One region of the Paenibacillus sp. JT31N7 genome, then DNA from elsewhere that is predicted to be linked to it. Evidence: predicted binding sites of a transcription regulator. Region 1 holds the regulator's gene; the other holds the start of a gene.
The links. Region 1 encodes Rex, which represses fermentation and respiration genes when NADH is low (regulators of the CRP and FNR family bind a similar motif). Its sites were predicted from a motif close to TTGTGAAATATTTCACAA; they were not measured.
Positions count from the first base shown of each region.

Region 2: AC58P5_RS19940 (DUF1641 domain-containing protein) is a predicted target of Rex. The motif match lies at 2,039-2,056, and genes of this name have one in related genera.

Region 1 is NZ_JCAUAT010000003.1:261,754-264,982, forward strand. It holds gene dinG (ATP-dependent DNA helicase DinG) at 1-1,197, shown strand, start outside; gene AC58P5_RS15800 (redox-sensing transcriptional repressor Rex) at 1,184-1,807, shown strand; gene AC58P5_RS15805 (inorganic phosphate transporter) at 1,904-2,917, opposite strand; gene AC58P5_RS15810 (DUF47 domain-containing protein) at 2,941-3,229, opposite strand, start outside.
Region 2 is NZ_JCAUAT010000004.1:280,624-283,852, reverse strand. It holds gene AC58P5_RS19950 (stalk domain-containing protein) at 1-49, shown strand, start outside; gene AC58P5_RS19945 (NAD(P)/FAD-dependent oxidoreductase) at 262-1,443, opposite strand; gene AC58P5_RS19940 (DUF1641 domain-containing protein) at 1,481-1,906, opposite strand; gene AC58P5_RS19935 (uracil-DNA glycosylase) at 2,264-2,842, opposite strand; gene AC58P5_RS19930 (threonine/serine exporter family protein) at 3,015-3,229, opposite strand, start outside.

The DNA of each region.
Region 1 (3,229 bases):
GGTCAAATCGATCCCGGTTCCCTGGTGATGCGTCTGAAAAAAGACTCGCTTCCTCCGAATTGGAGCGATTTCACGGATCTCGAGGAGATTTTGGAACAGCATATTCAAGATGTGTATAAATCCGTGGATTCGCTCGCGCAGGATTTGAAAGAAGTCCAGGAAGAATACGACGTCCAGAGCTTCGTAACCGACCTCGGCGGCGTGGCTAAGGAATTACAGGCAGCGAAGGAGACGCTCCGCTTCTTTATGAAGATGGCGGACGATAATTTCGTTTATTGGGTAGAAGCGGGGACGTACAACAAAAGCCGTTCGATCAACCTGATCTCCGTGCCGATGGACGTAAGTCCGCTTATCCGCGAACATTTCTTTGATAACAAGGAGAGTGTTATTCTTACTTCGGCCACGCTGTCGGTCAATAAATCGTTCCAGTATTCGGCGGATCAGCTGGGGCTGAAACTGCCGACCGAAGAAGAGGAGAATCCGAAGCTGAAAACCGTTCAGCTTCCGTCCCCGTTCCAGTACCGGCAGCAGGCTCTTGTCTGCATACCGCGGGACTTTCCGATGATCCGGGGCCGCAGCGGCGAAGAGGAATTTCTCAAAGCGCTGACGGAGTCCCTTTCCGAAGTGGCCGTGGCCACACGAGGGAGGATGCTCGTGCTGTTCACTTCGAATCGGATGCTGAAGCAGGCCCACGCGGTTCTGAAAGAAAATCTTCGCCCCCACGGCATTCATGTGCTCGGTCAAGGGGTGGACACCGGCAACCGCAGCAAGCTGACCCGGCTCTTCCAAGAGCATAAAGCGTGCGTTCTGCTCGGCACGAGCTCGTTCTGGGAAGGGGTGGACATTCCGGGAGAAGCCTTGACTTGTCTGGCTATCGTACGGCTGCCTTTCCAGCCGCCGAACCATCCGCTGGTTGAAGCGAAGAGCGAAAACCTGAAAAAACGGAATCAGAACCCGTTCATGAAACTGTCGGTACCTCAAGCCGTCATCCGATTCAAGCAGGGCTTCGGCCGGCTCGTACGCAGGGCTTCGGACAAAGGCATTGTGCTGATCTACGATACGCGTGTCATTGAGACGCAGTACGGCAAGCACTTTCTCTACTCCCTGCCGGGACCGAAGATTGAACATATGCCGGTAGAGCGCATCGTACCGAGAATTCAGGAATGGATGGGAGAGAACTCGCTTGAAGTCACCTAAAATATCAGAGGCTGTCGTAAAACGGCTGCCGATCTATCTTCGTTTTCTTAATGAGCTTTCGAAAAAAAACGTCTTAACGGTTTCGTCCCAGGATCTGGGACAGAAGCTGAATCTTAACCCGGCACAGATCCGCAAAGATTTGGCTTACTTCGGCGAATTCGGAAAGAAGGGGATCGGTTACGATGTGACCTATCTTATCGAGAAGATCCGTCAGATTCTGAAGCTCGACCGCCAAATACCGGTTGCCCTCGTGGGAGCCGGTAATCTGGGCCGGGCGCTGTGCAACTATAACATCTATTTGCGGGAACAGATGAAAATAACGGCGATTTTCGATTCGTCGCCGGACAAGATCGGCCAGGTCATCAATAACATGAGCGTTCAGCCCATGGAGCATCTGGCCGATGTTATCCGGGATTCCCGCATTCGAATCGGCATCATCACCGTTCCGGCTCCGGAAGCGCAAAATGTCGCCAACCAATTCGTGAAGTCGGGCATCGAAGCGATTCTGAACTTCGCTCCGTCCATTCTGAAAGTTCCCGAAGAAATCCGTGTGCATCATGCGGACTTTACGGCAGATCTCCAGAGCCTGGCCTATTATCTTCCTGAATAAACAATGGAGGGTTTGGCCTTGAAAACCAGAAAAACCGCTATAAGGACCCGTTTTAGGGCCGTATGGCGGTTTTTTTATGGAACTCACTGTTCATTTTTATACGAAGAACTTAAACAACACGGTGTACAGCACATAAGACAGGATGATGCTGATCGGAATCGTAATGATCCAAGTGATGATCATGCGCGTTACGGTACCCCATTTCACCTCATGAAACCGGAGTACGGAACCCGAACCGATGATCGCGGAGGAAATCACGTGAGTGGTCGAAAGCGGCATCCCCATATGCGTGGAAGTCTGAATCACGATGGAGGACGTCAAATCCGAAGCGAAACCGTTGATCGGCTCGATTTTGATCAAGTTTTTGGAGATGGTCTTGATGATCTTCCATCCTCCGATCGAAGTACCGAGGCCCATTGCGGTCGCAGCCGCGATTTTCACCCACAACGGCACGTCCATGGTTGTCTGGGCTCCGGCAGCGACGAGTCCGAATACGATAATACCCATCGCTTTCTGAGCGTCATTTCCCCCGTGGGAGAAGGACAGCAGCCAGGCGGACAGGATCTGGAAGAACTTAAATACGCGGTTTAGCTTCGAACGGGATTTGTTGCCCGTCAGGATGACCAGGTATTTGATGATGGTCATGATGATGTACCCGGCCACAAATGCGACAATCGGCGACAGCACCAGAATCAGCACGATCTTGCCGAGACCGCTCCATTTGACGAAGTCGGCTCCCGCTCCGGCCAGCACGGCTCCGACAATGGATCCGATCAGGGTGTGGGAGGAAGAGGAAGGAATGGCATAATACCAGGTAGCCAGGTTCCAGATAATGGCGGACAGCAGAGCCGCGATGACGATAAATTCACCGTGGTTGATCTTGGTCGGATCCGCGATCCCGCTGCCGATCGTCTTGGCCACCTCCGAAGAATACAGGGCACCGACGAAGTTCAGACAGGCGGCGGAGATAATGGCCACTTTCGGGCTCATCGCACGCGTAGAGATCGAAGTCGCTACCGCGTTTGCCGTATCGTGGAAACCGTTAATGAAGTCAAAGGCAAGGGCGAGAAAAACGATTGCAATCAAGGTAATAAGAACTGTTGTCGTCATGAAATCCTCCTAAACTGCTGGGCTTACGAGTAGCGCAGCACGACGCTTTCCAAGATATTGGCAACGTCTTCACATGCATCGGTGGTCTGTTCGAGACGTTCATATAGTTCTTTGAGCTTGAAATCTTCGTAAGGATCGCGTTTGGTGATAAAAATTTCACGGATGCCTTCGCGCATCAGGCGGTCGGCTTCGTTTTCAAGCGCATTGATTTCAACCGTATGTTGTGGGATCTGCATGTACTTCTTTTTGGAAAGAAGCTTGAAGGCATCGAGCATATGTTGGCAGCTGGACACGATCACGGCGGAGAATTCC
Region 2 (3,229 bases), on a different contig from region 1:
GCTGAAGGCCGACGTCACCGTAACCGGCGATCAGCTCGTAATCAAATAAAGCAGGCCTTCACAGCGGCCGGCGCACAGACCATGCACATCCCCTTATAACCCGTTTAAAGAAGCGATTCCGCTCTTTAAGCGGGCTTTTTTTGCGATACCCGACCGTCTTCTCCCAAAAAAACATGCAAAAAAGCCCCGTCACTCCCCCGAAGGAGAATGCCGGGACAATATGTTCAGATCGGTTGATTCCGGAAAATTTCCGGACCGTTCTTAGTAAGCCAGAGCAAACAGGCCATGAATGTGAGACAGGTAACGGATGTTACTTGCTTCCTTCATGAGCGATGCAGGCAGGCCTTTCAGGCGGGTTTGGTTGCCGCCGATCGAACCGATTCCGTCTTTGCGGCCCAGGCTTCCGAGTGTACCGGAGAATACGGGCGTGAAGACGTCCATCGGTGCGCCTTTCTGTGCCGCGAAGAGGTTGTAACCGACCACTTCGCCCATCTGCCAAGCCAGTTGTGCGGTTGGCGGGTAAGGGCGCTCTGCACCGGCCGGGAATACAACCGCGCAGTCGCCTGCGAGGAATACGTCCGGGTGGGACGTGGACTGCATGAACTCGTTGACCGTCGCGCGGCCGCGGTTCACTTCGATGCCGGAGTTAGCGACAACCGGAGTTCCTTGTACGCCGCCCGTCCAGACGAGCGTGCTGGTTTCGATTGTGCTTCCGTCTTTCAGGGAAACGACGGATTCCTGCATTTCGGTGATCGCAACGCCCGTCAGGAACTTTACGCCGCGCTTCTGCAGGCTTGTCGTGGCGCGCTCGATCAGTTCCGGATGGAAGCCCATCAGGATGGAAGGAGCTGCCTCTACGCAGTACAGGGAGACGTCGTTGAAATCGACGCCTTTGCTGCGGCACAGGCCAGGCAGCATGTCGGCGAGTTCGCCCACAAGCTCGATACCGGTCAGACCGCCGCCGCCGACTACGAATGTCGCGTCCGCTTTGTTTTTGGTCTGGCTGTAAGCTTCGATGCGTGCTTCCACGTGCTCGCGGATGCGGTTGGCGTCGTTAACGGATTTCAGCGTGAAGCTGTATTCCTGGAGGCCAGGAATGCCGAAAAACGCCGTTTCGCTGCCCAGGGCAACGACGAGCTTATCGTAATCGAACGATTTGCCGTTCGAAAGAATGACGCGCTTGCTGTCCGCGGAAATCGTTTCGACCGTGCCGATTTCCAGGTTGATGTCTTTGCCGCGCAGGAGCTTTTCCAGAGGCAGGGCAACTGCTTTCTCGTGCAGATTACCTACAGCCAGGCGGTGCAGCTCGGTAATGATTTGATGCGTAGGAAAACGGTTGACAACCGTAATCGTAGCTTCTTCCGCAGTCAAGTGTTGACGGGCTGTCAGTGCGCTGAGCAAGCCGCCGTAACCGCCACCTAAGATCAAAATATGCTTTGACATACTCATCCTCCATTCTTGTTTCAGCTTACCTTATGATTTAACGCTGTTGCTGCCGTTCGGCTTGAACATCCAAGAATGCCTGTACGAAACGGAATGTCTTTTGTACTTGCGGGTCTTTCAGCATTTTGAGAAGTCCGAACAGACCGATCGAGGAATGTTCCGCTTGAGCGCGGTCGTTTGCTTCGATTGCAGCGGCAGCTACGCCTTTGGCTTTCTCGGTGATCGGCTTAACAAACTCGTTCATACCGCCTTTGAGGTCGTCGATCAAAACTTGGTCGCTCGCAACGCTTTGAGCCAAATCGTAAGCTTTGGTAAGAATCGTAACCATTTCCGCCAATTTCGGCAGATTCTCCACGAGAACGGTTAAAGACTCCTGAACCTCTGGCTTCATCAACTGATCAAGGACATCCTGTGTTTCCCTTTTTTCGGTAGTGATTGGGGTTGGATTGGATGTTTCTGACATAAGCTAACGTCCTCCTTTGCTTTGAAATAGAAGCCCGTTTATTTTTCGATCCCTGCCTAGCCATCGAGACGTCTTCTGTCTTCGCATAAGTTTCCCTATTCGAGATAAATGAAAACACGCGGCCTGATAAGATTGTAACATTTTTCACATAAAAGGAAGAAGGTTTTTCTTGGCTGCGAGTCCATTACTTGCAAGGTCGGGAAAAATGTCGAACAGGTCGAAACGGAACCCTATGTACTCCTATTATACCTCCGTCTTGCTGACAAGAGAAAAACAATTTTTTACACATGTGAATAATTTGTGACAAAAATCATTTCTTTTTGCGCCCCCACACCTAAAGCAGGTATACGTGCTTGTCTATTCCAGTAATTCCTCGGATTTTATTGCCAGAAGGGACAAGTCTTCGATAAAATATTTCATCAAAACCGGCCTCCGCCGGACCGCTAAAGGATGATAGGAAAAAGCTATCGGCAGCCCCATTACGGTATGCCATCCGCCCCTTAAGCCTTTGACGTCCTTCTCCTCGTCTGCAAACAAGGTCTGGACGACCGTGTTTCCGAAACCGAACAAAATTTGCGGATTTTTGGCTCCGAGCTGGGCCTTCAAATGAGGAAAACACGCGGCCCTTGCCGCAGGCTTGTCATACGCTCTGACCGGACGGCATTTGAGCAGATACGTGACATACACGGATCGGATGTCCAGCCCTGCTTCATGCAGACCGACCTGCAGCGTTTCCCTCGTTCCGCAGAGGAACGGATCGCCTTCCCGGTTTTCCCGGGCACCCGGATTGTCCAGGATCAGCACGATTTTCGCACCCGGGTCCCCTTCTCCCCAGACGACCCGCTGCCGCTGATCCGCCAGCTCGCACAACCTGCAGCCTGCTGCATGAGACGGGGTTTTTTCTTCCGGCAGGATGGAGGGGGTAAAATTCGCCATGGGCATTGCACCGACCTTCGGTTTTGGAAGTAGTATGACCCTTCGGCTCTTTCTTTACTTGCTTTCCCCTGAGTTAAAACCGGAGGGCAATTAAAAAACCACCCGCATGAAATCAGCGGGCGGTCGGGGCTGCGGCAGCGTTAGCGCCAAACCTCGGTATTTCGAAACCGGGCTATGCCTTCGGCCTTTTAAAAAGCTGGTTCATCACCTCGGAGAAAATAAGACCGGCGGCAATCGAACCGGAAATCATAAACGCTTTGGCGGCAAGCTGGACGGCAAGATTATAGTCGTTTTCCACGAAAGAACGCATCGCATCGTAGGCCATGCCTCCCGGAACGAGGGGAATGATCCCGGCCACACTGAACACGATAATGGGGGTCTTGTAGA